DNA from 3 places in the Shewanella sp. 4_MG-2023 genome. Region 2 is predicted to be linked to each of the others. Evidence: predicted binding sites of a transcription regulator. Region 2 holds the regulator's gene; each other region holds the start of a gene.
The links. The regulator LexA, encoded in region 2, represses DNA repair genes until DNA is damaged. The targets are predictions, from matches to a motif close to TACTGTATNNNNATACAGTA.

Region 1 (12,886 bases), on a different contig from region 2:
TGGCGGTAAGGTCGCTAAATTTTCGTCATCACTGCCATCTGCATTATCTTTACCCTGCATTTTCGCAAACAAACATTTCCAACCTAACGATAACTCTTGCTTAGCTTTAGTGGTAAATAAGCCACCCGCAATGGTCACTTCAACTTGGGTTTCATCATAAATATAGGCGGGGTAAAACTGGGCTAAATACTGCCGTGCAATATGAGAATATAACTGCGACTCTTTGGCTGATAAGTTTGCCAAATTAGTGTTTTTTTCAGTGGGAATTATCGCGTGGTGAGCATCAACTTTACTGTCATTCCAAGCTTTGGACTTGAGCTTGGCATTGGGTGTATCCGCTTTAGCGATTAAGCCTGCATCATTACTTAATACTGCGCGAATAACTTGGGGTGCAAGGCCATGTTGCTCTGCAGGTAAATAGCGACTATCTGAGCGCGGATACGTAATTAATTTATGCCTTTCATATAAACTCTGACAGGTATCAAGCACCTCTTTGGCACTCATACCAAAGCGTTTGGCGGCATCGATTTGCAGGCTGGATAAACTATAAGGCAATGGGGGGTTCTGACGCTTATTTTTTGATTCAAGTTTGGTCACTTCAGCTGGCTTGTTAGTTATCCGCCCCACCACATTTTCTGCTAAGCCTTTGGCGAGCACTCGCCCCTCTTCATCCATATATGGCTGACATGCTTCACTGGGTTTCCACTTAGCCGAAAAGCCTTCTTGGTTATCGGTCAGTAAATGCGCCAATACTTCATAAAAAGCTTTGGGCTGAAAATTGGCAATTTCTTCATCTCGCCTTACCACTAACCCCAGTACCGGGGTTTGCACTCGACCAACAGACAATACTCCCTGATAACCTACTTTTTTGCCTTGAATGGTATAAGCGCGGGTCATATTCATGCCATATAGCCAATCTGCGCGGCTGCGGGCTAAGGCTGAGGTAGATAAGGGGACAAACTCTTTATTAGTGCGCAATTGCCCTAAGGCGCGTTTTACCGCCGAAGGGTTAAGATCGCTAATAAGTAAACGCTGGGTTTGAGCAATCTTGTCGGCCTTTACACCTGCATAGGAAATGACTTCATCCACCAGCAGCTGCCCTTCTCTATCAGGATCGCCAGCATTAACTAAACTCGATGCTTGTTTGATGAGCTTTTTTAAGATGCTCAACTGTGAGCGCGTATTAGTTTTAGGTTTTAACTGCCATTTACTCGGCACTATGGGTAAATGGGCTAATTGCCATGATTTAAAAGCGGGATCATAGACATCAGGTTCTGCTTGCTCTAACAAATGCCCTATACACCAAGACACGCAATCCCCATTGGCGCTCATGATAAAACCATCACCTTTTTTATGCGGCTTTGGTAATACATCGGCAATTGCACGGCCTAGACTGGGTTTTTCAGCAATATAGAGGATCATAGATTTATTAGACTTTTAAAACACTGTATGAAATTACAGTGTAATTTAGCGAATAGCAAAAATAAGTGCAACTGTTAATGCAATGGCAGGTTTCTTAGAATGATGAGCTGCTACTCAAAACACTAGGCCAAAGCATTAAAAACCACGCTTATAAGGCGCTAAATTTAACCAAAAACAACCAATAAAAATTTACTTTAATTTGTGATCTTAATGCAAAAACACATCGGGAGATTAAGCTTTAATTCAGAATGTTCAGCTAGGAGGTTTATATTCAAACTATTGAATATAAACAATTAAACTAGTAATACCCCTAGTTTGTGATCTAGTCAACAGTTGCCAAGCAATCTTTACATTACGCTCCAATTACCCATTAAGAGGTAAGAAAAACATTTTGGAGTATGAGATGAAATTAATGAGCAAATGTCGTGTTGCTTTACTTGTGGCTACTGCACTGGGGATGAGTGCTTGTAATGATGGTAAAGATGGAAACGATGGTCTACCTGGTGACCCCGGTGCACCTTGGGTACCACCAGTAGTGACCACATCAGCAGTAGCAAAAGTGATGGAATGGCAATATGCCGATGGCTTAGTTAATGTTGAATTTTCGGTTGAGAACCAAGATGGGGTTCCAGTAGAAGATTTAGATAAAGTCCAGTTAATGTCAACAATCAAAAATGAAGCAGGTTTACTTGCTGACACTGTTGATGTGACTTGGGTTGCGGGTGATGATAACGCACCAGGTACCTTGACCCATGCTGGTGACGGTATCTACAACTTATCTATGCCACATGAAGCTGCGACATCTGAATCAATTGGTACTGGCTATATTCGACCAGGTAATGGCGAAAATGGTATGCCACGTACTAAGCGTGTGATGTTTACTAAGAACGATCATTATGCACAAGTGAGCACCACAGATGATGCTAAATGTGTCGCCTGTCACGGTGAGTTTGAAGATGCTACAGGCAACGCAACTTGGGGCTGGCATCAGCATCACCATGCATTAGACAATGACCAAGAAGTTATTATTGTTGAAGCATGTCTAGTTTGTCACACTCAAACTGAACAAAAAGATGGCGGCTGGGCTCAAAACACCATGGCAATGCTAGGGCATGGCAAATTAGCTGATGGTGAAGGCGGTAAAATATCTTCTGGCCACGCTTCATTGGGTACAAGTTATTCAATGGATAAATACCGTTGTTCAACTTGTCACATTGACGATGTGGTATTTACTGCGTCACTCAATGGCTGTGCAACTTGTCATGCTGATTTACAAGATGCAGATAAAGATTTAGCTGTTAATCACAGTAACTTTACTGACCTTGATTGTGCAACCTGTCACAATTCGTTCCAACATGATCATGAAAATGGTAAGGCGCGTGATGAAGCATTAAACCGTTACAAGTTTGAAGTATTTTCAGTTGTTCGTAGCGAAGATAAAACTGCGATTGAAGTAACTGCAACCGCTACGGATAGCGAAGGTAAGCCAGTTGATATTCTAGCTATTACCGATGCATCTCCACGTGGCTGGGCAACAGTAGTTAAGAATGGCGAAGCAGTGCTTCCAGGCCGTGACGAAGGTCATGTGGCACGTTCAGTGGACGCTATGGCTGGTGAAAATGGTGAGGTAATTTATATCATCGAACACGCGCTACCCTATGTAGAAGGTGAAGTGTTATTCGGTGGTGTAGATGGTCGCATTACCTACACTGCTCGTTGGGGAGCTGAAAATGGGGCAAGTGCACCTATATCAGTATCGAACATCAAAGATGTCCGTCGTACAACCTCTGATGGCATGAAGTGTCTAACTTGTCACACTGAAGGGTTACAAGGTCATGGTGGTCAACGTGGTGGTTTTGACTTAGGTGGCGACGGCTGTGCGCAATGTCACTCTGCTTATAACTGGGCTCCAGGTAAAACACAGGAAGATGGAACTATAGGAGACTACGCGATGGCGTGGGGACCATTGGTTCACAACATGCACTTTGGAGCATACAAGCAAGACCGTGGTCTAAATGACATGCCAACAACCGACAGAAACATGCCGGTTGATTGTCAAGCTTGTCACACTGGTATGATTGACCTTGAAGATGTAGCACCAGCAGTTGTGTTAAACGGTATGGATGAAAGCAGTGTTTACGGTATCACGGCGATTTCTGCTAACTGTGCCACTTGTCATACTGGTGATGCTGCGAAAAATCACATGATACAACAAGGTGGTGATTTCAATGTGGCTATCACTCCAGAAGCTGATACGCACACGGGTGAAAGTGGCGACTTTGCCGTATTTGACCCAGCGCCTATCACTGAATCATGTTCTGTGTGTCACTCCCCTGCACGACTAGCAGAAGCTCATAATTATTAATATATTTATATTAGTAATTTGATAGTGACTCATCATCAATAAACCGAGCAAAATGCCTGAAGTGATTCAGGCATTTTTTTATCTGTAGTACTAGTTTCGATTACTGAAGGAAAAGAAAAACAAAAAAGCCAGCGGCTAGCTGGCTTTAATCAGTTACTTAGAAAGTATCGTTTAAGGATGACAAACGTTATGCATTTCTAAGTTAGTACCAATGTCTTTATTATTGGCTTTGGCATCATCATTTCGCAGTTGAGTCAGGTGATCCAAGTACGCCTGGTCAACATCGTTAGTGATGTAATGACCATCAAATACTGAGGTTTCAAAGCGCTTAATTTCTGGATTTTCCATTCCAACGGCTTCAACCAAGTCTGATAAGTCTTGGAAGATAATCCCATCGGCGCCGATGATTTTAGCGATTTCATCAGCATCACGGCCATGAGCAATCAACTCATTGGTGGTTGGCATATCAATACCGTAGACATTCGGGAAGCGAATTTCAGGTGCTGCTGAAGCAAAATACACTTTCTTAGCCCCAGCTTCACGAGCCATTTCAATGATTTGCTCAGAGGTGGTACCACGAACAATTGAGTCGTCAACTAACAATACGTTCTTACCAGTAAACTCAGTTTTAATCGCGTTTAGCTTACGGCGAACAGATTTCTTACGCTCTTGCTGACCCGGCATAATAAAAGTACGGCCAATATAGCGGTTTTTAACAAAACCTTGGCGATATGGCAGGTCCATTCCACGAGCAATTTCTAGGGCGATATCACACGAGGTTTCAGGAATTGGGATCACCACGTCAATATCATAATCTTCCCATTCCTTTTGAATTTTTGCGCCTAATTTAGCCCCCATGTTTACACGGCTGGCATAGACAGACACTTTATCAATACTCGAGTCTGGACGAGCGAAATAGACGAATTCAAAAATACAAGGTGCATAGCTTGGCTCAACCGCACATTGGCGAGTAAATAGTTGACCATCAAGTGAAATATAAACTGCTTCGCCTGGCGCAACGTCGCGCATCACTTCAAAGCCAACTGCATCAAGTGCCACTGATTCAGAGGCGACCATGTATTCGGTACCTGTTGGGGTTTCGTTCTTACCAAGTACTAAAGGACGGATCCCAAATGGGTCACGAAATGCCACTAAGCCTTGGCCAATAATCATCGCCGCAGCAGCATAAGCACCGCGAGTTTGTGCATGAACTTTCGCTATTGCATCAAAAACTTCATCAGCGCTTAAGGTTAAGCTGCGGGTTTCTTGCAGCTCATCAGCAAGCAAGTTTAATAACACTTCAGAATCTGAGGTGGTATTTACATGACGGCGCTTTTTGATCAGTCCTTCAGCAAGCTCAACTGTATTGGTCAAGTTACCGTTATGGGCTAAGGAAATACCAAATGGAGAGTTAACATAGAATGGTTGTGCTTCAGAGGCACTCGAGCTGCCTGCTGTTGGATAACGTACGTGTCCAATACCTGCATTACCTTGAAGGCGTTGCATGTGTTTGATTTCAAATACGTCTTTAACGAGTCCATTAGCCTTACGTAAACGAAATGCATTTTTGTCCACGGTCACGATGCCTGCAGCATCTTGACCACGGTGCTGAAGCACGGTCAACGCATCATAAATGGTTTGATTAACCGATGACAGACCAACTATTCCGACGATACCACACATGGGTAAGCTTCCTCATTGTAAGATGTTTTATATTTATATTTATATTTTGGGTACAAAGCTGGAGGTATTTTCCAGATAGTCAAAAAACCACTGAATAACCACACCAAATTGGGGTACAAGCTCTGAATCCGTCCACCAGTCTTGACTTGAAGCACCGGTAAACGCATCCAGAAAAAATAATATTGCGCTGACGATTAACGCCCCGCGAAGCGCGCCAAAGCACAAACCTAATACGCGGTCTGTGCCTGACAAGCCGGTTTTTGACACCAGTTGGCCTAATATGTAATTAACTAAGGCACCAAGAATGAGAGTAGCGATAAATAAAATAGCAATTGCAACGCCATTTCTAAGCATTTCGTCATTCATCTGCGTTAGGTGAACAGCGAGATCTTGATAAAATTGGCTAGCAACAAAGAAAGCAGCGAACCATACCACTAGCGACATGGCTTCTTTGGCAAATCCACGTATCAAACTGATAACAGTTGATAGGCCGATGATAATGAAAATAGCGTAATCAATCCAAACCATTGAGAGAGGGATCCGGTATAGATGTTAAGACGGCGCGATTCTAACAGAGACTGAAAAGTTTCACACCTCTAGCAGAATAAATTGACTGTGCGCTGAAAAAAACAATGATGAATAGTTAGTTTTCTAGGGGATTGTATTGCACAATCTTGCCTTGAAGACCGGTTATTTTCTGTATTTTTTGTTGATAACTTTTCAGTTTATCTGCTGAGAGTTCAGGGCCGACAAACACTTTTGTTAAAGAACCATCAATCGGTTTAGTCGGTAATGTATAAGCGGTAAAACCATTAGTGCGCAGCTTTTGAACTAAGCCTTCAACATTTTTAGCGTTATTAAAACCACCCAACTGCAAGGTAAATCCCGCTTTGATGGGCTGAGCTTGTTTTATGGCTGATTTAACAGTTTCAGGCTTTGAGGTTACTGCTGTTAATGCGGTTGCGGTGTTGGCGCTTGTGACTGACTTTGTTCCACTGTCAGTTTTAGTCGCTGGCGTAGTGCTGGTTTTTTCTGAAACTTGAGCTAAATCTTGGGTTGCTGCAATCTCTTCAACTTCAAAGGTTTCAGGAGTGTAACCCTCGCCAATTTGATCGCTTGCTTGCTCAGTAATCACTGGGCGTAAAGGAATTTCTGTAAACTCTTCAACTTGGCGCTGCTTTTTACCGTCTAATAAATCAGGTAAAAATATAACCCCAAGAGCAACGATCACTATGGTGCCAACTAAACGGTTTTGAAATTGACCAGACAAATCTTTATCCCTTTTTTAATAATTCACTAAACGCTGCCACAGTGTAAAATGAGCCAAAAACAATTACTACATCATCTGCATTTATATTTGACTTAATACTGCACCAAGCCAAATCCATTGAGTCAAATTGTGATGCAGACAAGCTTGTATTTAACTCCTTGGCTAATGTTTTAGCATCATTTCCGCGCTCAACCGGTAATGATACAAAGTTCCATTCATCAATACTGTCTTCAAGCTCCTTTAAAACTGCAGCGGCATCTTTATCTTTTAACATACCGCATAAGGCAATAATGCGCGCAGGCTTAAAGCCTTGCAGTTGCGTAGCAAGGTATTTCGCAGCATGGGGATTATGTGCTACATCAACCCACACTTTTGGTTGTTCTAGTACTTGCTCAAAGCGGCCTGACAAACTGGCATTGGCAATGCCCTGTTTAATATCGTTATCACTGAGTTGTGGGAAAGCCTGCTCAATAACAGCAATGGCAGTGGCGGCATTGGCTAAAGGTAATCTCGGTAATGGTATAGCCTCTATGCTGCGATTAGCACTGCTATAGTGCCAAGTTGAGCGGTTATCTGTGCTAGTGTCATTTGCAATAACATAGCTAAAGTCTTTATTAACACTATAAGCATACGCATTAATCGCTTGGGCATATTCGGTTATGGAATTAGGGCAATCAGGTTCGCCAATCACCGCTAAACACTCAGTTCTAAATACTCCTGCCTTTTCACGGCCGACTAGCTCTCTGGTATCACCTAGATACTCTTGATGATCAATATCAATCGAGGTAATGACACTGACATCGGCATCAATAATATTGGTTGCATCTAAGCGACCACCTAAGCCCACTTCCAGTAAAATAATCTCAGGTTTAGCCAGCTTGAAAATATATAATCCTGTTAAGGTGGCAAATTCAAAAAAGCTTAATGAGATCTCAGCGCGGGCATGTTCAATGACACTAAAGGCTTCAATAATTTGCGCATCTGTCACGTCAATATGATTAAGCCTTACGCGCTCGTTAAAGTTAACTAAGTGCGGCGAGCTATAAACCCCAACCGTTTTACCGGCTTGCAAAAATACCGCCTCAAGCATGGCGCAAGTGGTACCTTTGCCATTGGTTCCGGCAACGGTAATCACTTTAGAGTCAGCTAAGGACAATAGACTTAAACGCTCAGCAACGGCCGTTACTCGGGTTAAGCCCATATCTATTTCAGTGGGGTGAATCGATAATAAATAATCTAACCATTGGGACAAGCTTGCGTCTTTTGCAGGCTTAACGGTTAATTGCGTGTCATTATCTGTCTTCATTGTATCCCTTTTGAATTTGTCCCATGCTCACATTGTTGTTTCGTAAACAGTAAAAATGCGACTATTTAGCGATCAGTAGCAGCTAAGTGTCTAATCTTGCATAAATAGCGGCCCCATTGGCGGCTTAGGTAAGTTGTAGTGCTCTGGGTAAGTCACATCCACCAGATATAAGCCATTGGGCTTTGATGTCGGCGCGGCAAATTTTCTATCTTTTAATGCTAGAAGTTCATTAACCCACTCAATTTTTTGATGTGACTGGCCGATTTCAAGTAAGGTGCCAACAATATTACGCACCATATGATGCAAAAATGCATTGGCTTTAATATCGATAATAATGAATGTTCCTTGACGAGTGACATTAACAAATTCAATGGTTCTTACCGGGCTATGGGCTTGGCACTGTAATGCTCTGAAGCTGGTAAAGTCATGTTCACCAACAAACAATTGCGCGCCTTGGTGCATCAAATTGTGATCCAGTGGGTAGTGATAATGGGTTAAACCCTTATTTAAAATACCCGGTCTAAATTCACTGTTATTGATAATATAACGATATCGACGTGCAGTCGCTGAAAAGCGAGCATGGAAAGTCTCATCCACTTCTTTCGCCCAGCGGATTGCAATATTATCAGGTAGCTTGGCATTAACGCCTAATGTCCACGCTGACATCGCTCGATTAGCTTGAGTATCAAAATGTATGACTTGACCTGTTCCATGTACCCCAGAATCTGTACGTCCCGCACAGATAATTTCAATCGGTTCATTGGCAATTGATGATAACGCCGCTTCGATTTGCGCTTGCACAGAATCAACTTCTTTCTGTCTTTGCCAACCAAAATATTGACTACCATCGTATTCGACGCCTAAGGCCACACGCATTGATTAAACCCTCTAATTTTAAGTGCGCGCATTTTATAACAAATTAACTGAAGATGTAATGCAAAAGCACAACCCACTGTCAGAGTCTGTATACCTGATACAAAAACGGCGCAGTTAACTGCGCCGTTTTATGTACTTTATGATTAGCTTATATCATTCAGTAGTTTTGAGGCTTCACTTTGTTGGCGTTCATTACCGTCAATTTTGACTTCAGTGAGTAATGCTTTGGCAGCATCTTCATCTTCAATCTCAATGTAGGCACGGGCCAGATCTAATTTGGCATTAACTGAATTTTCTTCGTCATCAACATCAATCATTTCCGCATTGCCAATAAGGGCATTAACTTCGCCCATATCCACTTCAACATCTTTGTACTGATCGCTTACTTCAACTATTTCATCGGCATCATTTAATAATACGTCAATATCGATGAAACCGTTTTCTTGTTCAAAGGTATTAAGAGTCTCTTCAGATGGTGTTGATTGCTTTTCTTCAGCGTCAAGGGCTGCAAGGGCTTCATCAACAGTTAAATTATCTTCAGTAAGAGAATAACTGCCATCATCTGCACTATTAACTTCATCTGCACTATCAACATCATCTTGGTTGCAGGCTTGTTTAAATAATTCTGACTCCCAATCTAATTTGGCCGGCTCAGCTTTTTTTGATTTTAGATCATCAAAAAAGCCTGACTCTTTTGGCTCAAATTCAGGGTTTTCGTTAAGCTTGCTGTCATGGTCAGTGTCAGTGTCTTTATCAGCGACTGTGTCTGGAGCTGCATCAGTTTCAGCTAAGTCATCATCAAGTGCTGACAGGCCTGCCAGCATGTTATCAAATTCAGCTTCAGAGCCTCTTTCGTCCTCCGAAAACTCATCGATTGAAAATAATGGCGGTTCATCATCCTCGGCGAGCTTATCGACATCAAAGTCTGCCAATAACGCATCAAGATCGTCGGCATCTGTATTGCTATCGTTATTAGACTCTGTTGATTTCTCAGCCGCTAATAACTGGTTAACGAGGGGATCATCGTGCTGATCATCATCTAGGCCAAGAGTGACATCATCACCAGAGGCAAATGTGAGTGGCTCGGCTTGGCGCGTATCTGTATCTGCAAGGCTGGCTTCTGGCTCATTATTCATGTCAGCAAGCAAGGCATCTAAATCGGCATCCGATGTGGTGGCGTGTTCGTGCTCGCCTTGTTCCTGCTCAAGCTCGGCGGCAATTTGCGCGGCGAAATCATCTGCCCCAGTAAATGACTCTTCAGGCTCTGCTGTCTGTTGAGGTAACTCGGTTTGTGTTTCTAAATCTGAAATGAGTGTGTCAAGATCGCTATTGTCGCTATCAATTTCAAGCTCTGATTCAATTTGGGCTAGCTCAGAAGCTAATTGCTGCTCGACATCGACATCTGAAGTGGCTAGCGGAGTAAACTCTTTTTCAGGATCGACTGTTGCCAGTAACTCATCAAGATTCTCGCTGTCATCTAATGTGGTGGCAACATCGCTTTCTAATTCAGCTGCAATTTCGGCAGAAAAATCTTCTGCCCCTTCAACATCATCAGTAACGTCGATGGTTGCAAGTAAGGCGTCAATATCATCAACTGAATCATCAACTGCGCTATTGGCAGATTCATCAGCCTGTGTATCGACAACATTTGATGATTCAGGCGCTAAATCAAAGTCAGCTAGTAAGCTGTCGATGTCATCTTGAGTATCTGTTTCTGGCGTTTGCTGTAAAGATCCGCTATCTAATTCACCGTCTGCTTCACTGCCAGCTTCGGGTATAGCTTCATCTGCCGGTAAATCAAAATCTGCCAGTAAGCTGTCGATATCATCTTGGGTATCTGTTTGGCTTGGTTCTGGTGCGACTTCAAATTCAGCTTCTGCAGCAACTTCACCAGCATTATCCGTCGGTAAATCAAAATCTGCCAGTAAGCTGTCGATGTCATCTTGGGTATCTGTTTGGCTTAATTCTGGTGCGACTTCATATTCATATTCAGATTCAGATTCAGCTTCAGCTTCAGCTTCAGCAGCAACTTCACCAGCATTATCCGTCGGTAAATCAAAATCTGCCAGTAAGCTGTCGATGTCATCTTGAACATCTGTTTGGCTTGGTTCTGGTGCGACTTCAGCTTCAGCTTCAGCTTCTGCAGCAACTTCACCAGCATTATCCGTCGGTAAATCAAAATCAGCCAGTAAGCTGTCAATGTCATCTTGGGTATCTGTTTGGCTTAGTTCTGGTGCAACTTCAGTAGTATCCTCTGCTGGTAAATCAAAGTCTGCAAGTAAACTGTCTAAATCTTCTTCGTCTGTTTGTTTAACTTCTGCTGATTCATCAAGACCGTCAAGTAAGCTTTCAAAATAGTCTCCTTCGTCTTCTATAGACGCCAATTCGACTTCTTGCTCATTCATGGCTTCAGACCACAAATCATCTAGTGAGGTGCCTTCAGCTATTTGTTCGCTAGCCTTTTCATCTTCGATATACATATCAACATCATCAGCACCATCTAAAGATAATTGCGTTTCGTTGGTGATATCTAGATCAAGCAAATCTTCCGTAGAGTCTTCTTCATCTAAATGAATCGCTAAGTCATTGAGATCGTCAATATCATCCGTAACGGCTAATGATTCAGCCACTGCAGCTTGTGGGCCTGCCATTGAGGCTAAGGGTTCTGAACTAGTTTCAGCTTGAGGTGTTTCATTGATGCTTTCATCCTGCTCATTTTTACGGCGCATCAGCCAGAAAATAATCAGAAAGATTATAATAAGCGGTAATGCCGCGATAACGGCAAGCAATATCATGTTGTCAGCAATTGACCGCCAAAAGTTAGTTGGCTGCTCAATGACTGTTGGCTTAGCATTTTCAGCAACCAATAACGCGTAGGCCGCTTCAAGTTCAGTGTGCTTTTCAGAAAGTAATTGTAACTCTTCTTGTGAGACAGAAAGCTGCAAAGACAGCTCTTTTATCTTCGCTTTTAAGGCAGCGTTGTCAGCGTCCTTAATCATTAACATATCTTCTGAACGCGCCAATTCATCGGTTAAAGATAAACTTTTACTTTGTGCGTTCTCGAGTTTAACGGTTAACTCATCAATGAGAGGTTGGTTAACCTCGACTGTATTTTTAAGTGTTTTTTCAGCTACGATGGCTAACGGTTTTTGAGCTGAAGTTGCGCTCGTTTGCCCAGCACTTACCGCAGGCTTTTGCGGCGCTTTGACCGTTATATTGGCATTCGCGAAGCGTTTATCATTATCTTCAGCCCGAAGCTTGGCATCCGCTTTGGGGATTTGCGCCATCACATCTGCAGAAGGGACCAACAGCGTCATCCCCCGCTCTAAAGAATTATAATTATCACTGCTAAAGGCATGGGGATTAGCATCAAAAAGTGCCGCCATCACTTGGTATATGGTGATACTTTGATTGGGCCTAACCTTTTGCGCAATACTCCAAAAAGTGTCGGCTGAAGTTGTAGGACCATATTGACGGGCAACGATAGAATTGACTTCGCCGTTGGGGCCGGTAATTTTTAGCGTCTGAGCATGGACAGGCTCAACCGTAGAAGAAGCAGAAACAGCGGCCAAAGCACAGGCCATTATGCCAACAAAATAAGCAGTACGAAGAATCATCAATCTTTCCTTTGAGCGCTATGGGGTTGTCATCATGACAACTGGCTTTAGGCAATTGTATTTATTAGTTTTAGTATTCATAAGACTATAAACCAGATTTAATTACCCTGCTACTGTGAACCACGCTAAAATGAAAAAAGCCTGCAGGCTGCAGGCTTTTTAATCTAAATAGCTCTATTTATAGGGATATTATCGTATTAATAATAATCTCTAATCAAGACTTCGGCTATTTGAACACTGTTTAAAGCAGCACCTTTACGGATGTTATCGGCAGTCACCCATAAATTTATACCGTAATCATGAGAAATATCTTTTCTCACACGGCCAACAAATACTGGATCGGTACC
Region 2 (12,886 bases):
TCGAAAGTAGAAAAACTTGCGGATTGAGACATTGTAAATTGTTTACTTTCGAAATGTGCAATTAACTCTTTTCTCTTATCTTCCCAATTACTCCAAACGCGATCCTTGTAAGCTTTTCGTTCTTCTGGCGATTTAGATGAGCTATTTCCAACCTTACTAGTTAAGCTGTCGTAGGGTATTGAACAAAAAGCAATGGTTCCATTATATATGTCGTTAGCACTGGGTTCAAAATCACCCAAATATGATTGTAGATCCATACTCTTGCACCCACTCATGGATACAGCCATAGTAAATAGCAACGGCATACAGACTGCTTTTTTCATTAATGTTTTTTCCTTTATAAAAATGTTAATTCGTCGAGGGTTAATGAATAAAAACTTCTAAAAGAGCGCTGTTTGATTTTTAAATCGGCAGCTAGCTATATAGGTTAATGGCTATATTTCACCCTTGAAGTATTGAACCGCATGCCCAGACAATAATTTTGTATTATTCAGCGGTCAACTTGTAGCACTAAAGTATTAAATGTTACCGTTATGTGTACTCAAAGGCAAGCTCAAACCCGAGGTGCTCTGGTCAACAAAAACTGATCAGAGCTTCTCTTGTAGTGGTTCAGCAAAACTGGCCACTACTTTTGTAGTCAATTGATGTGTTTGGCATAGAATAAGTTATCAGAAAGTTCAGCTGCACTTGTTCATCGTAACTCGGAATTGTCCACAAATGAGTTACTACATCAGTCCTCGTCAAAACAAAAAGCCTCAATATTTTCATATTGAGGCTTTGTTATATTTCAATACCTATATAAAAACCTTAAGCACTTTCAATAATCTGCTTTAGATCCGCAACCAGCTCTTTATTCAAAATCTGTGGTATTTTCCCGGGTTGGGCTTTAGGTTTAAACACTGCAAACTTTTCCCCTTGTGGTGATACTAAAACATAGCTGGCGCTGTGATCCACTTGGTAATCTTCGCCGTCGCCAACCATGGCGTAGGCAAAACCTAAATCACGAGTAAAAGGAAATAGCTGAGCGTGATCGGCAGTAACGGCTTTGAAATCGCGGTTAAAAAAATTGATGTAATCTAAACGTTTAGTTTGGCTGTCCCTTGCGGGGTCCACTGACACAAACACCACTTGAATATTGTCGCTTACTGCTTGCAACTCTGGGTAGGCGGCATTGAGTTTATTAAGGGTTGTTGGGCAAACATCTGGGCATGAAGTAAAGCCGACAAATACTAAACTCCACTTACCTAAAAGCTGCTCATTGGTAAAGGTATTCCCCAATTGGTCTTGCATACTAAAAGGTGCCAGTGGTCTTGGGTTATCAAACAAATAACTTGTTTCAAGTGCCAGATCCGGCCTTGATTTAGTGGCAGTGGCGATTGTTGCGGATGAACTTTTTTGACTAGGGAAAAGCGTAGCAACAGCGACGCCCAAGCCCAGCATAATGAAAGCTAACGCGATAATTTTTTTCACTCATTCACTCCATTATTTTTATCTTTACGTTCACTGTTTTTATCTTCAACTTCACCATGGCGATAAGCACTGATAAAGCGAGTTATACCCATAAGTAGTGATCAACTAATAGCACTAAAAATAAAATCATTAAGTGATAAATCGAGAACTTAAACACATCCATCGCCAGCCCTGGTTTGTCGTGATACTTAAGTTGCCAGGCTTTATAAATAAAGCCACAACTTAGAATGGTTGAACCCACAAGATAAACGGGGCCACACATGCCAACCAGTACTGGCAATAAACAGGCAATAGCCAGTAACAAGGTATATAACAAGATACAAGTTTTAGTAAACTCAACCCCATGGGTGACTGGCAGCATTGGGACATCGACTTTGGCGTATTCTTTTCTACGGTGAATCGCCAGTGCCCAAAAATGCGGCGGCGTCCAAGTGAAGATGATGATAACCAGTAATAGTGCGTTGCCATGTAATTCGTTGGTGACAGCAGTCCAACCCAATAAAGGTGGCATTGCCCCAGCTAAGCCGCCAATGACAATGTTTTGCGGGGTAGCGCGCTTAAGATAAGCGGTATACACCACTGCATAACCGATTAAGCTGGCAAAGGTTAACCATGCGGTAAGTGGGTTAACTAAGGTAAACAAAATAACAAAACCGCCTAAGCCGATAGAAGTGGCAAAGGTCATGGCTTTGATTACCGAGACCTTGCCTTTTGGTAATGGGCGGTTATAGGTACGCGCCATTAAACCATCAATGCGGCGATCAATTAAGTGGTTATAAGCCGCCGCTGCCCCCGCCATCATGGCTATGCCTATCATGCCAAAGATAAGCGGCTGCAATGGCACTGCGCCGGGCAATGCTAAGCACATTCCCACTAGTACTGTCAGTAACATCAGGGCGACCACTTTGGGTTTGGTCATTTCAAAATAGGCGCGCCAAGGTAATTGCGCGCTGCTGGTGCTTGCTGGTATAGACAGAGATTTAGCCATAATAGAATCCTTGCTTAAGCTTTACGCCACAGCGCGTAGTTGATGAAAATAACGGTAAGTAACAATAGCGCTGCGCCGCCGTTGTGCGATACAGCAATCCCTAAAGGCAAATGCATGACAATATTGCTGATGCCAAGGCCCACTTGAATGATCACTAGGGCAAATAACAGCCAAGCACTTTTACGTATTGTGCGAGAGCGTGCTTTAAGTAATTTAAATCCTAACCACACTAAACAGGCAGCGGTAATCACGCCCCAAATACGATGAGTAACATGGATTGTCATGCGGGCAGGGTATTCCAATACGCCATATTCAAAGCTTGGATGTGTCCCTTGAAACGGTGAAAAAGCATCAGCAAATTGCAGATTATCGACCCAGTTACCTTCACATATTGGCAGGGCGGTACAGGCTAATGCTGCGTAATTCGATGACGTCCAGCCGCCCAAAATAATTTGAACCGCCAGTACAATTAAGCAGAACATGGCAAAGGGGGCGAGTTTTCTGGCATAAGTGTCACCACCAGGGATCCGCAGTGGCCGGGTACGTAAATACAGCAGTAGCAGTAAAGCGAATAAACTAAAGCCACCAATTAAATGCCCCATGACTACGATGGGCATTAATTTCATGGTGACGGTCCACATACCTAAGGCGGCTTGAAAGAGCAGTAGGGCGGAAATCAGTATGGGTAGCTTTTTGGGCGCATCGGCTCTTTTTAAGCAGATGATAAGGATGGTTAAAATCAGTAATCCAAGAGTGCCAGCGATATAGCGGTGGATCATTTCCAGCCACGCCTTGTCAGGCTCTAGCGTTTGATTTGGGAATGCAGTCTCAACTTTTGCTATTGCATCAGGCGCGCTAGGCACCACAAGATGACCATAGCAACCTGGCCAATCAGGGCAGCCAAGCCCTGCATCTGACAGCCGAGTGTAGGCACCCATTAATATCACCGTAAAGGTAAATACTAAGGTAAATTTGAGCAGGTTTTTTATCACCATTACCCGACCCTCGATAGTTTAAGCATCTTACGTAAATCGCCAATCATCGACTTACCTTGGGCAATATTTTCTTGCTCGCCCATAATACCTGGGTATTTCATGACTAGGCTGCCAAGGGGATCGACAATAATCATTTGCTGCTCTGTCAGTAATGCGGCCATTGCAGGGCTGGCACTGGCTGTAGCAAACGGCACTTGCAGTTTAGTTAAAATTGCGGTGTCGCTATCTGGGGTGAGTAAAATAATTGGGCTGACGCGATCTTGATGTTTACCTAAGGCGATATGGCTTTGATGCATGACATACAAACGTTGCTGACATTGTTCTAGGCATTGGTTTGGTAATAAATACACCAGCTGCCACATATGCGGCTGCGGGTTGGTCATGGCTAAGGTTTGATAATTAAGTTGTGCGCCGATTAGCTCACCTTTGTTAGTGGCGGCGCCGTTATATAAATCTAGGCTCAAGACTAATTTAGCCATAGCCACCGGTAAAATAAATACCAGCAGCAGTAGATATAATGTCTTGTTACCTTTAGGTTTTGCTGGGGAGTTCATACTTGCTCCTCTTGTTACGACTGTTTTTGTTATAGGATGAGTTTTTTTTACTTAAGTCACTATTTTTAATTTAGTTACTCTTGTATTTAGGTTTTAACTTTAGGTCTTAATTTTAGGCTTAAATGTTTTCCAACCAAGCCATAGCATTAGCGATAAAAATACTGCTGCCATGGTGAACCATTGCAATGCATAGCCTTGGTGTTTTTGGGCTGACAGTGGAATAGGTGTCCATGGTTTTGCTAGTGTCATGTTCGGTGTTATATCTGGCTGCAGTACTGCCGGTGCCAGTTGATGACCTATTTTCTCTGCTAAGGCCACGAGATTTAAATTTTGAAAACGGATCACGTCACGGTTTTCTACTGTAAATTGTTCCACATAAAGTTGGTCACTTAAGGGATTGGTTTGGCGCTGATACACTCGACCTGTGAGCTGATATTGCGCCGCAGGCAATGGCGCTAAATCGGGTAATATGCGGCGGTCTTTATTCGCTGCAGTAAAGCCTAGTTCAACCAGTAGCCATGGCTCTGTGGCTGATATTGCAAATACTTGATAAGCCAGATAACCCACTTGGCCGTTATAAACTTGATTATCAAGCAGTAATATTTGTTCATTAACGGGCTTAGCGGTGACTTTAATGCGATAACCCGTTAGTGGACCGCTGCTATCTAGCGTTAAAAAAGTGTGGTAATCCAATTCACTGGACGCTTGCCTTTCACTTAAGGTGGCTTGCCAAGCTTGTTTTTGAATTCCTCTATCAAGTTGCCATAAACCGAGCTTGACCAAAATAGAAAACACACTCACAGTAACAACTAGCAATAACCCAGTAGAAAGTCGCCAAACGCGCAAAGGAGAGCCCGTGGGAACCTTAGATACCTTAGTTATTTTCAAGCTTGTTTTAGTACTGCTGCTTGTATTCATATTATTTAATTTAGCCAGAGCCCTATTTATTATGGTTAAAGCGGAAAATAAACAATCTATGAGCCAATATTTAGGTCGTCGAGTGATCTTTTCTGCGTTAGTGATGTTGTTATTGTTACTGGCCTTAGGATTTGGCTGGATAAGCCCAAATCCTAGACCTTATTAGCTTTGCAGCCTTATAAGACGTACACGAAAATAAATAAGCATAACCACACCACATCAACAAAATGCCAATACCAACTTCCGGATTGAAAGGCGAAATGATTATCTGGGGTGAAGTGACCTTTCAATACTCTAAAGAACAGGATTATTAGAAATACTGTGCCTAAGGTGACGTGCATACCGTGAAAGCCAGTTAGCAAAAAGAAGGTGTTACCATAAATCCCTGAGGTGAGTGTGAGCCCCATTTCTTGGTAGGCATGGACATACTCTTCAACTTGTAAAAACAAGAAGCCGATACCCAGCAAAATAGTCAGTCCTAACCAAACCTTCAGTGCGCCACGTTTTGATTTTTCTAACGACACATGGGCAAAGTGCAAGGTGACTGAAGAGGTCAGTAGAATGAGGGTGTTATACAGCGGCAATCCGCCCCAACCCATGGCTTCAGTGGTGGTACCATCTGGGGTTTTCACTAGCGGCCAAATGGCTTCAAATGTTGGCCACAATACCTCATGGGTCATGGCATTATTTGATGCACCGCCGAGCCAAGGTATTGCTACCATTCGAGCGTAAAACAATGCCCCAAAAAATGCCCCGAAAAACATGATTTCTGAGAAAATAAACCAGCTCATGCCTTGTCTAAAAGAGCGATCCATTTGCGCTGAATATAAACCTGACATTGACTCATCAATGATATTTTTAAACCAGCCAAACAGCATAAATATAATTACAGCAATACCCGCGATTAGGGTGTAGCCGCCAGAAGATTGTTCAGTTGAAAGTTGTTGGATGTAGGTACCTGCGCCAAATGCAATCAGAAATAATCCGATAGCGCCGGTAATTGGCCAGATACTTTGCGCTGGCACGTAATAGTTTTCATGTTTTGTTGTCATCTTGCTGCTCCTTGCTCTATGGCTGCAGTCTGCTTGTCTGTAATATCATAGAGGGTATAAGAGAGAGTCAATGTGTTAATGGATTCAGGTAAATCCGCATCCACGTAAAAAATTAACGGTAATTCAGCATCGGCCATTGCTGCTAGGGGTTGCTGATTGAAGCAAAAGCACTCGGTCTTATTAAAATAAGCCGCGCCTTGGCCTGGCGATACCGAGGGTATTGCTTGGCCTACGAGGTTATTTGAAGATAAGTTTTTCGCTAAAAACGCAGTACGTGTGAGTTCGCCGGGGTGAACCTGCATGCGGTTCACTTTTGGCACAAACTCCCACGGCATATTGCTTTGTACTTGGGCAATAAACTCAATGGTTACAGTACGGTCTTTATCAATCACCACAGCCTCATAACTGCTGGCAGTACTTTGGGTTTTTCCATTAATCCCCAAGGCATCGCAAAGCACGTCATACAAAGGCACTAGCGCAAAACCAAAGCCGAACATACCTATTGAACCCAGTACTAGGCCAATAAGTAAATTACGGTTTGATTTTGTTGGCTGGCTCATATCATTTAACCTCTGGTGGGGTGGTAAATGAGTGATAAGGCGCAGGACTGGCAATAGTCCACTCTAACCCTTCAGCACCTTCCCATGGGTTATCCGCAGCTTTTTCGCCGCCCTTGATACATTTCAGTACCACAGCGAGGAAAATCAGTTGTGATAAACCAAAGGCAAAACCACCAATAGAGACAATTTGGTTTACGTCAGCAAATTGAATTGCATAGTCTGGAATACGACGTGGCATGCCTGCTAAGCCTAAAAAGTGCATTGGGAAAAACAGTACATTCACTGAAATAACACTGCACCAGAAATGCCAACGACCTAATGTTTCGCTATACATGTATCCTGTCCATTTCGGTAGCCAGTAATATGCTGCAGCCATAATGGAGAATACTGCGCCAGTCACCAGTACATAATGAAAATGCGCTACCACAAAGTACGTATCATGGTATTGGAAATCCGCTGGGGTGATCGCTAGCATCAAGCCAGAGAAGCCACCGATGGTGAATAAGATGATGAATGCAATGGCGAACAGCATCGGGGTTTCGAAGGTGATTGAGCCGCGCCACATAGTTGCAACCCAGTTAAACACTTTCACCCCAGTAGGTACTGCGATTAACATGGTGCAGTACATGAAGAATAGCTCTGCAAATACTGGCATCCCGGTGGTGAACATGTGATGCGCCCAAACTAGGAAGGACAAAATCGCAATACTTGAGGTGGCGTATACCATGGAGGCATAACCGAAAAGCTTTTTACGGCTAAAGGTGGGAATAATGGCCGAGATAATCCCGAATGAAGGTAAAATCATGATGTAGACTTCGGGGTGGCCAAAGAACCAGAAAATATGCTGGAACATCACAGGGTCGCCGCCGCCAGCAGCATCAAAGAAGCTGGTGGCAAAGTATTTATCAGTCAGTACCATGGTTACTACACCTGCCAATACCGGCATCACTGCTATTAGCAAGAAGGCGGTAATCAGCCAAGTCCAGACGAACAATGGCAGCTTCATCCAAGTCATACCCGGAGCACGCATATTAACAATGGTCACCACCACGTTAATGGCACCCATGATCGAGCTTATGCCCATAATGTGTACTGAGAACACAAATAATGCTGTGCTATCAGGGCTATAGGTTGTTGACAGTGGTGCATAGAAAGTCCAGCCAAAGTTGGGTCCTCCACCTTCCATAAATAGCGAGCTAAGTAGAATCGCAAACGCGAAAGGTAAAATCCAAAAGCTCCAGTTATTCATCCGCGGTAGTGCCATATCTGGCGCACCAATCATCATTGGAATGAGCCAGTTAGCTAAGCCGGTAAAGGCTGGCATGACTGCGCCAAATACCATAATCAAGCCATGGACTGTGGTCATTTGGTTAAAAAAGTTAGGTTCAACTAACTGTAAACCGGGTTGGAATAACTCAGCACGAATGACCATGGCCATTGCGCCGCCGGTTAAAAACATAATGAAACTAAACCACAGATACATTGAACCAATATCTTTATGGTTAGTGGTTAAAACCCAGCGCATAATGCCTTTTGGCGCCCCATGATGATGGTCATCATGGTGATCGTCGTGAGCGGCTGGTGAATCTTGTGTAATTGTGCTCATTTTAATCCCTTACTTTCCGTGACCAACAACATCAGCAGCCTGAACTGCATCGCCAGAGTTATTACCCCAGGCATTTCGCTCATAAGTCACCACTGCAGCAAGCTGTTGTGGCGTAAGTAGCGAGTTAAATGCTTGCATAGCCGTGCCAGGTTTACCATTGATGACAATATTAAGATGATCCGTCACTGGACCGACGATGAGTGGGCTGCCTACTAATGAAGGGAACGCGCCAGGTAAGCCAGTACCAGCAGCTTGGTGACATGCAGCGCAGCTAGTCATATAGACTTGCTCGCCCATGGTCATTAACTCATCCATCGTCAAGTCATCCAATACCACAGCTTTAACTTCTGCTGCTTGTGTTGCCGCTTCAGTCACAGCTTGTGTTGCAGTGTCTTCAAGTTGTTCAGCTGTAGGTAAGCTTGCTGGTAAAGTCACAGGCGTTGACGTGTCTGCGGTAGAAGTGCCTGCACTAGGAGCGTCAGCAGTGGTTGGTGTAGCGCTAGAATTTGTCCCATTGCCACTCACATCAGCCGCTTGCACGGTATCGCCAGAGTCATTACCCCAAGCATTACGCTCATAAGTGACTACTGCAGCAATTTCAGTTGCCGTTAGCTGCTTGGCAAACGCTTGCATCGCAGTGCCAGGCTTACCATTAACGACAATATCGATATGGCCAGACACTGGGCCTTTAATCATTGGACTGCCAATTAGGGAAGGGAAGACGCCAGGTAAACCAGCACCATTAGGTTGGTGGCAAGCCGCGCAGCGACCCATGTAGATTTGTTCGCCTTGGGCCATTAACTCGTCATAGCTAAGGGTTTGGCTCAGTGAGGCTTGTGCAGCGGCTTTAGCATCAGCAGCAAATTGCTTTTGGTCGATTAGCCATTGGTCAAAGTCTGCTTCTGAAACGGCTTCAACAACAATAGGCATAAAGCCATGATCTTTACCGCATAGTTCGGCACATTGGCCTCGATAAGTACCTATTTTATCGATTTTAGTCCAAGCTTCATTGATGAAACCAGGATTTGCATCTTTTTTAACGGCAAATGCTGGTACCCACCAAGAGTGGATAACGTCATCCGAGGTCATTAAAAAACGTACTTTACGATTTATTGGTAAAACCAGCGGCTTATCGACCTCTAAAAGATAGGTGTCGGTTTTATCTGCGGTGCCAGTAATTTGGTCTGCTGGGGTAGATAATAAACTGAAAAACTCGACATCTTCATTGAAATAGCTGTAATGCCATTTCCATTGAGAGCCCGTCACTTTGACTGTCAGTTCAGCATCGCTGGGATCTTCCATAGCAATCAGCGTTTTTGTTGCTGGGATTGCCATGCCAATTAGGATTAGAAATGGCAATACTGTCCAAGCTATTTCAACCTTGGTACTGTCATGAAAGTCGGCTGCAACTGCACCCTTAGATTTTCTGTGATAGATCATGGAATAAATCATGATCCCAAAGACCACGACACCAATGGCGCAACAGATATACAAAATAATCATATGCAGGTCGTAAACCTGGCCACTGATCTCTGTTACACCTTGAGTCATGTTTAAGGGCATCTCTGCCGCTGTGAGTGGGGTTGCAAGCAACGCCACCATTAATCCGTACAACAATCGCTTCACAAGACTACTCCTCTGCTAATTGCGAATTGCAATTACAAAGAAAAGCCACACAGTAATACTCTGCTCTATGCAAACTTTTCATACCCGAAAAAGTTTGATCATTTCAAAGTACACGGTGGCTTTGAGCTTGAAAACTCAATTATGTTATTACGTTACGGTGCCACACTTGTACCTAATACTGAACTTATCAATTATATTTGACGCTTTACATTCAAGGCTTTCTATACCGCACGGTACCAGCTCAATCTTTTAATAGCGTTTGTATCTTTTTGACATTTATTCTCGGCAGTACGATAAATTGTTACTACCTTGTTAACTACATTACTTGGAGATTAAATATTGATCAAGATCACTTTATCATCTAATTTGCTGAAAAAAGTGCAAAAAAAAGCCCCTCAGCGTAGTGAAGGGCTTTTTTAGTCATATTTTACTAGTGAAACGAGGTAAGGTTTACCCGAGTCTGTACTGCTAAAGTTTGCGTTAATGGGTCGCCTTCAGGTAAGTGAGTATTTACATCTTCAATGATAAGCCCTTGGGCTAAGGCATTTTTGGCAACCAATTGAATGCGGCGATTGTCGCGGGCATCTAATGGTGGTGTCCAAGTAATTACTGCACTTGAAGTACCGTTAGTGAGCGCTTTTTCCATCGCCCACAGGGTTTCGACTTCATCTTTGGTGTGAACTAACAATACTCTGTCCATACGAACATTGGCATTAGCAAGAATTTGCTTATAACCGATATGCGGCGGATTAATCAGTACAATCCAACGGCCTTGCTGACTTAAAATGGCTAACTGACTGCATAATTGAGTCAATTCAGTTAAGCCTTGGTTTTGGGTGCGCTTGGTTTCAATCCCTTGTTTAGTGGGTAAGGGATCAGATGCCATATCTACCCATAATCCAGGGTGACGCGGTGCATTGCCTATTAATGTGTTCATAACCAACCTCCATTACGAATAACGCCAACAGCAAGCCCTTCAATCGTTAGGTTTTGGCAACTTAAATCAACTTTAATCGGCTCATACTCTGCATTTTCAGCATGTAAATAAATAATATTGCCTTTCTTTTCAAATCTTTTCACGGTTACATCGTCTTCAAGACGTGCCACTACAACTTGACCATTGGTGGCAGTTTGCATTTTATGCACTGCTAATAAGTCGCCCTCTAAAATACCAATGTCTTTCATACTGTCGCCACGAACGCGTAGTAAGAAATTAGCATTGGGCTTAAACATTTCTGGGTCAACTTGGAAATACTGTTCAACATGCTCTTGAGCAAGGATAGGTTCACCTGCAGCAACTTGGCCGATAAGTGGTAAGCCTGCTTCAACTTCCTCCTCCACCTGCACCATGCGGATCCCGCGAGAGGTACCAGGAATAATTTCAATACAGCCTTTTTTTGCCAGTGCTTTTAAGTGTTCTTCAGCGGCATTGGCGCTTTTGAAGCCTAATCGAGTTGCAATTTCTGCACGAGTTGGCGGCATACCTGTTTCGGCGATATTACATTTAATTAGCTCTAATATTTCAGCTTGGCGTGGCGTTAAAGGTCTCATATTGATTCCTGTTTTTTTATACAGTGACTGTCATTATATACAGTATCGGTGGTCGCGCAAGTATTAACCAAATTAATTTAACTATTATCATCTAATTCTTGTTGGCTATATATGGGGGCACGGTTAAGTATATGTAATTTAATTATTTAGTTAATGAAGGTAAGTCAGCTTTTTAAACCGATGAAATTGGCTATTTCTCACATCGTTTGTTTAAACAGTATATTTATACAGTAGTGTTGATTGAAAATAGGTTGGTTGTTATTCGGATATGGCTATTTTTACTGAACAAATATTCTCTGTATAGACCCTTGTTAGTGAAACTGAACCATTATCTGGTATTCTATGGCCAATTAATTGATGTTGAATATGCGAACACTCATGTTAAAACCTGACTCAATCATAGCAAAATCATTACGTTGGATTCAAAAACTGATGGTGCACACGGTTGTTGTGCCTGAAGATCCCTTTGCCGATCTGAACTTAGACCCAGATAAACCAGTGGTCTATGTGATGAAGACAGAATCACTCAGTGATATTGCGGCATTAAATGAAGTGACCGCCAAATATGGCTTACCGAGCCCTTATGAGCGACTAGACGTTGATGGCTTAAATACCCCTAGAATTGTGTGTATTGAAGGTCGTAAGCCTCTATTTGGCAAGCGTTTAAGTGGCGAAAAATTTGTTGATAACTTCACCAGCTTATTAGCCTTACATAAAAAAAATGATCAACTTGATATTCAATTGGTGCCAGTGAGTCTGTATTGGGGACGTATCCCTGGTAAAGAAGATGACACCATGACCGCAGCCGTATTTGAGCGTGAAAACCCGACCTGGTTACGTAAATGGTTGATGATTTTGTTCTTAGGTCGCCATAGCTTTATTCAATTCTCAAATGCTATGTCGCTACGTTATATGGCTGATGAACACGGCACTGATGTCAGTATTGCGCATAAACTTATCCGTGTGGCGCGAGTGCACTTTAGACGCCAACGTAAAGTGATGACAGGCCCACAACTGCCAAATCGTCAGGCAATGTTCAACTCATTATTAAAGTCTGATGCCATTGCTCAAGCGATAAAAGAAGAAGCGCTTAATAAAAAAATTCCTGAAGACAAAGCCCGCGAAAAAGCGATTCAGTATTTAGATGAAATTGCAGCGGATTATTCAGACAGCTTAGTGCGTATTGCTGAGCGCTTTCTTACTTGGTTGTGGAATAAGTTATACAGCGGTATTAGCATTAAAAGCGCTGAAAAAGTGCGTAAGCTGCATCATGATGGTCATGAAATTGTCTATGTGCCTTGCCATCGTAGCCACATGGATTACCTACTGCTGTCGTATATTTTGTATTACCAAGGCATGGTGCCGCCGCATATTGCCGCCGGTATTAATTTAAACTTTTGGCCAGCAGGCCCTATGTTCCGCCGTGGTGGTGCTTTCTTTATTCGTCGTAGCTTTAACGGTAATAAACTTTATACCGCAGTGTTTCGTGAGTATTTAGATCAGTTATTTGCTAAAGGCTATTCGGTTGAATACTTCACCGAAGGTGGTCGTTCTCGTACCGGTCGT
Region 3 (7,207 bases), on a different contig from region 2:
ATTCGCTGCTGATGGGATCTGTTCCGGCAATTGAGTCAGTTCAAAGTAATGGGTGGCAAATAGCGTTAATGCCGCCACTTTTTCGGCTAAGTATTCTGCCGCTGACCAGGCTAAAGATAAACCATCATAGGTTGAGGTGCCGCGGCCAATTTCATCCATTAACACTAAACTTTTGGCCGTTGCGTTATGTAAAATATTGGCGGTTTCAGTCATTTCTACCATGAAGGTTGAGCGCCCTGATGCTAAATCATCGGAAGCACCAATACGGGTAAATATTCTATCTATTGGACCTATCACTGCTTTTTGTGCCGGAACAAAGCTGCCGATATGTGCCATTAAGGTGATTAATGCCACTTGGCGCATGTAAGTCGATTTACCGCCCATATTAGGGCCAGTAACCACTAGCATTCTTCTTGAAGGTGCTAATTGCACCGGGTTGGCAATGAATGGACTTTGGCTGACTAGCTCTACTACCGGATGGCGACCAGCTTCAATATGAATACCAATCTCGTGAGTGATTTGCGGGCAATTATAGCCAAGGGTTTCAGCTCGTTCGGCGAAATTACTTAATACATCCAACTCTGCTGCGGACTGAGCAAATAGCTGAAACTCATGTAGTTTCGGTAGTAATAAATCAAACAGTTCTTCCCATAGTTTTTTCTCAATGGCCAACGCCTTGCCCTGACTTGAAAGTACTTTTTCTTCGTACTCTTTAAGTTCTGGGGTGATATAACGTTCAGTATTTTTTAAGGTTTGACGGCGTTGATAGCTTAACGGCACTTGATCAGATTGTAGGCGGCTGACTTCAATATAATAACCGTGCACACGGTTATAGCCGACTTTAAGGGAATTAATGCCTGTTTGCTCTTTTTCTCGCAGCTCCATTTGCACTAAATAGTCATTAGCGCCTTCACTTAAACCGCGCCACTCATCAAGCTCGGCGTTATAGCCAGTTTTAATGACTCCACCATCACGAATAAGCATGGGTGGATTATCAACAATCGCTGAGGCTAAAAGCTGTTGCTGCTCAGGGAATTCTCCCAGTTTTCGCGCCAGAGTCTTCAGTTCATCTTGCTGACAATGGCTTAAGGTTTGCTGGATTTCAGGCAGCAATTCTAATGCTTGGCGTAAACGGGCAAAATCACGTGGTCGTGCACTTCTTATGGCAAGCCTTGCCATAATGCGCTCGATATCACCTAAAGCTTTCAGTTGTTGGTGTAAGTCGGCATACAAACCGCTATCAATTAGCTCGGCAACCGCTTGTTGGCGCTGATGAATATGCTGCTGGTTTCTTAATGGTTGGTGGATCCAGCGTTGCAGCATTCGACTGCCCATAGGTGTTGCCGTCTTATCTAGCACCCAAGCAAGTGTATTGTCACGCTGGCCCGACAGGTTCAAAGTTAATTCAAGGTTGCGTCTGGTCGCAGCATCTAAAATGATAGTATCAGCTTGATTAAAAAGGGTAATGCTATTGATGTGCGGCAAAGCTGTCTTTTGGGTGTCTTTGACATATTGCATTAAGCAGCCAGCAGCTTGCAGTGATAAGCGAGCATCTGTAATGCCAAAGCCATGTAAATCTTTCGTGCCAAATTGCTCCAGCAATAGCTGTATGCTGGTATCGTAATCAAATTCCCATTCTGGGCGGCGACGAATACCTTTAATGTTTTCAATTAAATGCACATCGACTAAGTCTTCGCTGTAAAGTAGCTCTGCAGGGCTGGTGCGTTGTAATTCAGCTTCTAATGTCTCAGCGTTTTCTAATTCGACTACCACGAAACGCCCTGATGACACATCTAAAGTTGAGTAGCCGAAACCATTTTTACCTTGATAAACCGCAGCTAACAGATTGTCTTGACGCTCTTGCAGTAAGGCTTCATCAGTTAAGGTGCCAGGCGTTACTATACGGACAACTTTGCGCTCAACCGGACCTTTACTTGTAGCAGGATCGCCAATTTGTTCACAAATAGCTGCTGATTGACCAATTTGGACTAATTTAGCCAAATAGCCTTCAACAGAGTGGTAGGGAATACCTGCCATAGGGATGGCATTACCACCACTTTTGCCTCTAGCGGTCAACGAAATTCCTAAAAATTCAGAAGCAAGTTTGGCATCTTCATAAAATAATTCATAAAAATCTCCCATACGATAAAACAACAACATATCGGGATGCTGCGCTTTAAGCGTCAAATATTGGCGCATCATCGGAGTGTGCTTTTCTAAATTTGGATTTTCAATTGCTGTCATTAATTTGTTGCTCTAAATATGGCTTGGGGATCGGAAAAAAGACCAATACTAATCGGCGCTCATCTTAGCAATAATTGATTTGAATCCCAATAGAGTTACTCATTTAGCGCGGTTCTGAACTGCTATTATCGAGTTGAAAGAGTATAACTATTGGCTTATTTGTCAGATGGTTAACATATTGAAACCACTGTATACAGTAGTCTTTATATACAGTGGTGTAGAAGTTTTAATTATATTTTTACTTATAAGGTATTGATATTGATATTGAAAAACCTTGTTTATTAGTGGTTTTGCAATTTTTTTTTGAGTAACTATTGATACTGTATGATTATACAGTATACTGAGCTCATATTAAGAAACAGACAAATTTATTCGTTATCAATCTCGCCAATGAGATGAGTTCGCTTAGAGGGATAATCACAATGAAAGCAGATCCAAATAAAGAGAAAGCACTGAATGCCGTGTTAGGTCAAATTGAGAAGCAATTTGGTAAAGGTTCAATCATGAAGTTGGGCGCAGACCGCACAATGGATGTTGAAACCATTTCTACTGGCTCACTTTCATTGGATGTTGCCTTGGGTGCTGGTGGTTTACCTATGGGGCGAATCGTAGAAATCTACGGTCCTGAGTCATCAGGTAAAACAACCTTAACCTTAGAAGTGATTGCAGCAGCACAGCGTCAAGGTAAAACCTGTGCGTTTATCGATGCTGAGCATGCTCTTGATCCTATCTATGCTAAAAACCTTGGTGTTGATATTGATAACCTACTTTGTTCGCAACCAGATACGGGTGAACAAGCACTCGAGATTTGTGATGCCTTAACTCGCTCTGGCGCCGTTGATGTGATCATTGTCGATTCAGTGGCGGCATTAACACCAAAAGCTGAAATTGAAGGTGAAATTGGTGACTCACACATGGGCCTTGCTGCTCGTATGATGAGCCAAGCAATGCGTAAACTTGCTGGTAACCTTAAGCAATCAAACACGCTATTGATTTTCATTAACCAAATTCGTATGAAAATTGGTGTGATGTTCGGTAACCCAGAAACTACAACAGGTGGTAATGCACTTAAGTTTTACGCCTCAGTGCGTTTGGATATTCGCCGTACAGGTGCAATCAAAGATGGCGATCAGGTGGTTGGTAACGAAACCCGAGTTAAAGTGGTTAAAAACAAAATTGCAGCGCCATTTAGGCAAGCTGAATTCCAAATCTTGTACGGTAAGGGTATTAACCGTACTGGTGAGCTAGTTGATTTAGGTGTGGCGCATAAGCTTGTTGAAAAAGCTGGTGCTTGGTATAGCTACAAAGGCGGCAAGATTGGTCAAGGCCGTGCAAATGCCGGTAAGTACCTAATTGAAAACCCTGCTGCGGCTGAAGAGATCGAAACTGCATTACGTGAATTATTGCTTAGTAAAGATAAAGAAAAAGATGCCGCCCCTGCTAAACCCGATGAAAACATCGATTTAGAAACCGGTGAAGTGTTTTAAGCCTTTGCTAGGTATTAGTAGTTAGAATTATTAAATCGCGGTGAGCTATATGCTCGCCGCTTTTTTTTATCCAATTTTGCTCAGTATGTAACTCATATCTGTCAGAGGCTATATTTTGCTGTTACGCTAATGAAGCTTAACAGCGCCTATCAATTAGCTTTATAGCCACTCTTGTTAGCCGTTTTGTTAGCTGTTTTAGTTGCGGTAATTTTTTGATTACCCATAAATATGGCTATATTGCACAATCAATCAAATATTCGATGATCAAAATCGTTAAATTCCAGCCTAAAATAGCCAATCTATTGCCCTAGAATGTCGCACCTATAGTTTGTTTAAGTATATAATGTTGGCAATTTAGCGCTGACTAACAGCTTCCTGATAAATACGATTTATCCATTTTAGGGCGATTTCATGTTTCAAACTACCGCAGAACTAAGAAGTGCTTTCCTAGAGTTTTTTCGTCACAACGAACATCAAGTTGTCGATAGTAGCTCTTTAGTACCTCACAATGACCCAACTTTACTATTCACCAATGCCGGTATGAATCAGTTTAAAGACTGTTTTTTAGGTCAAGAAAAGCGTAGCTATACCCGAGCGACAACATCGCAACGCTGTGTACGTGCTGGTGGTAAACATAACGACCTTGATAATGTAGGTTACACCGCTCGTCACCATACCTTCTTTGAAATGTTAGGTAACTTCAGTTTTGGTGATTACTTCAAAGAAGAAGCCATTAGCTATGCATGGCGCTTTTTAACTGAAACATTAAAGCTTCCAACCGAGCGTTTATGCGTCACCATCTATGAAACTGATGATGAAGCGTTTGATATCTGGACTAACAAAATTGGTGTCGCCCCTGAAAATATTATCCGCATTGGTGATAATAAAGGTGCACCTTATGCGTCTGATAACTTCTGGCAAATGGGTGACACAGGTCCTTGTGGCCCATGTTCTGAAATATTTTATGATCATGGCGAGCATATCTGGGGCGGTCGCCCTGGTACTCCAGAAGAAGATGGCGATCGTTTCATTGAAATCTGGAATATCGTATTCATGCAATACAACCGTCAAGCTGACGGCGAAATGAAGCCATTACCAAAACCTTCTGTTGATACTGGTATGGGTATTGAGCGTATTGCTGCGATTATGCAAGGCGTACATTCAAACTATGAAATCGATATTTTCAAACAGCTTATTGCTAAAACGGCTGAAATCATTGGTGTCCAAGATTTAGAAAATAAATCTTTACGGGTTATTGCCGATCATATTCGCTCTTGTGCATTTTTAATTGCTGACGGTGTAATGCCGTCAAATGAAGGCCGCGGCTATGTACTACGCCGTATTATTCGCCGCGCAGTGCGTCATGGTAACAAGCTTGGCGCGACAGATACCTTCTTCTACAAATTAGTGCCAACATTAATTGAAGTGATGGGCGATGCAGCTAAAGGCCTTGTTGATGCTAAAGCAATTGTTGAAAAGTCTTTAAAAGCCGAAGAAGAGCAGTTTGCTAGAACGCTAGAGCGTGGCCTAGGTATTTTAGATGCAGCCCTTAATGCACTTGAAGCTAATATTTTAGATGGTGAAACAGCATTTAAACTTTATGACACCTATGGCTTCCCTGTCGACTTAACCGCGGATGTATGTCGTGAGCGTGATATCACCGTTGATGAAGCAGGATTTGAAGCGGCAATGGCTGAGCAGCGCAGCCGAGCACAAGCGGCTGGCAATTTTGGCACTGATTACAATGCAGGCCTTAAAATTGAAGGTGAAACCGAGTTTTGCGGTTATAGCGAGCTAAATGGTCAAGGTAAAATTACAGCTATATATGTAGAAGGTAATGCAGTTGATTCATTAACGGCAGATCAAGAAGCGGTCATTGTATTAGATAATACGCCGTTTTACGCTGAGTCTGGCGGTCAAGTTGGCGACAAAGGCCATTTAACAGTTAATGATGCTAATTTTGCTGTGACCGATACTCAAATTTTTGGTCAAGCTTTCGGTCATCAAGGCAAGTTAGTTGCTGGTGTTTTAAATGTTGGTGATAGCGTTAGCGCTGAAGTCGATAAAAAACTTCGTCATCGTACTCAGCTTAACCATTCAGTGACCCATTTATTACATGCAGCACTACGTAATGTACTGGGTAGCCATGTAAATCAAAAAGGGTCATTAGTTAACCCTGAGCGTTTACGTTTTGACTTTGCTCACTTTGAAGCGGTCACCGCAGCAGAACTTAAGCAAGTTGAAGACATGGTTAATACTCAAATTCGTCGTAACCATGAATTAAAAACTGCGGTTATGGGGATTGATGAAGCCAAAGAGCAGGGCGCAATGGCGTTGTTTGGCGAAAAGTATGACAGCGAAGTGCGTGTGGTTACCATGGGTGACTTCTCTATCGAGCTTTGTGGTGGTACTCATGTTGGCCGTACTGGTGATATTGGTTTATTCAAAATCACTTCAGAAGGTGGTATTGCAGCAGGTATTCGCCGTATTGAAGCGGTAACGGGTGCCGCAGCAATGGCTTATGTTGCTGAGCAGCAATCTCAACTTGAACAAGCGGCAAGTTTGCTTAAGTCAGATTCAGCCTCTGTTGTAGCGAAATTAAAAGCACAGCTTGATAAAGTAAAATCCCTTGAGAAAGAAATGTCGCAGCTAAAAGATAAGTTAGCTGCAGCAGCCAGTGCCGATATTGCTGGTGAAGCTGTTGAGATGAACGGCATCAAGGTATTAGTTAAAAAGCTTGAAGGTGTGGACCCTAAATCTTTACGAGGCTTGCAAGATGAGCTGAAGCAAAAGTTACCGTCATCAATTATCGTGCTCGGTATTGCTGGCGATGCAAAGGTTAACTTGATTGCTGGTGTGAGCAAAGATCTTGTCGGTAAGGTTAAAGCTGGTGAACTTGTGGCTATGGTAGCACAGCAGGTTGGCGGTAAAGGTGGTGGGCGCCCTGATATGGCCCAAGCTGGCGGAACACAACCAGAGAACTTAGATGCAGCATTAGCCTTAGTTCAACCATGGCTCAGCGAACGTTTAGGCTAACTGACAACTTAAGCCATAAGGTGTTTACGGCATTTTATGGCTTGAGTATTAGGTTGAGCTTTGAGATAGTGGTTCGGCAAGCTTATAAAGCATTCTTAGGTATCATTTTTTACGCTTTTTTGACTCAAGCTACTATAATTCTAAATTGAAGCAACTTTTATGCTTTTTTTGTACGCATAAGCAGCAATTTATTAAATTACCTGTTTTGCTTTTGTTTAAAGAATAGCCTTTAAATGTTATCAACTTGAAATAATCAGGCCGCAGGAATACGTTTTTTCTTTTTTTTGGGGTAAAAAGCTTAAAAGTTTTATTGATTTAGTGTCGTCACTAATGATTTGTATTAAGCTAACATTATTAAACGCGCATATTACGGATAGAAGCTGGTGTATGCTGATTGGACTAAAGGAGCAATCGAATGCTGATTTTGACTCGCCGTGTTG

Region 1: a site for LexA is predicted at 1,444-1,463, ahead of Q4546_RS03590 (DNA topoisomerase III). Genes of this name have one in related genera too.
Region 3: a site for LexA is predicted at 2,563-2,582, ahead of recA (recombinase RecA). Genes of this name have one in related genera too.

Annotation. Positions count from the first base shown of each region.
Region 1 is NZ_JAUORL010000004.1:168,492-181,377, forward strand. It holds gene Q4546_RS03590 (DNA topoisomerase III) at 1-1,422, opposite strand, end outside; gene Q4546_RS03595 (hypothetical protein) at 1,826-3,787, shown strand; gene purF (amidophosphoribosyltransferase) at 3,959-5,470, opposite strand; gene Q4546_RS03605 (CvpA family protein) at 5,510-5,998, opposite strand; gene Q4546_RS03610 (SPOR domain-containing protein) at 6,114-6,740, opposite strand; gene folC (bifunctional tetrahydrofolate synthase/dihydrofolate synthase) at 6,745-8,046, opposite strand; gene truA (tRNA pseudouridine(38-40) synthase TruA) at 8,137-8,922, opposite strand; gene Q4546_RS03625 (FimV/HubP family polar landmark protein) at 9,066-12,539, opposite strand; gene Q4546_RS03630 (aspartate-semialdehyde dehydrogenase) at 12,737-12,886, opposite strand, start outside.
Region 2 is NZ_JAUORL010000007.1:156,142-169,027, forward strand. It holds gene Q4546_RS05985 (hypothetical protein) at 1-323, opposite strand, end outside; gene Q4546_RS05990 (SCO family protein) at 808-1,440, opposite strand; gene cyoE (heme o synthase) at 1,553-2,458, opposite strand; gene Q4546_RS06000 (heme A synthase) at 2,473-3,453, opposite strand; gene Q4546_RS06005 (hypothetical protein) at 3,453-4,007, opposite strand; gene Q4546_RS06010 (SURF1 family protein) at 4,107-4,853, opposite strand; gene Q4546_RS06015 (DUF2909 family protein) at 4,864-5,091, shown strand; gene Q4546_RS06020 (cytochrome c oxidase subunit 3) at 5,102-5,977, opposite strand; gene Q4546_RS06025 (cytochrome c oxidase assembly protein) at 5,974-6,537, opposite strand; gene ctaD (cytochrome c oxidase subunit I) at 6,539-8,143, opposite strand; gene coxB (cytochrome c oxidase subunit II) at 8,153-9,769, opposite strand; gene Q4546_RS06040 (cell division inhibitor SulA) at 10,200-10,706, opposite strand; gene lexA (transcriptional repressor LexA) at 10,703-11,320, opposite strand; gene plsB (glycerol-3-phosphate 1-O-acyltransferase PlsB) at 11,699-12,886, shown strand, end outside.
Region 3 is NZ_JAUORL010000059.1:361-7,567, forward strand. It holds gene mutS (DNA mismatch repair protein MutS) at 1-2,244, opposite strand, end outside; gene recA (recombinase RecA) at 2,667-3,731, shown strand; gene alaS (alanine--tRNA ligase) at 4,143-6,767, shown strand; gene csrA (carbon storage regulator CsrA) at 7,183-7,207, shown strand, end outside.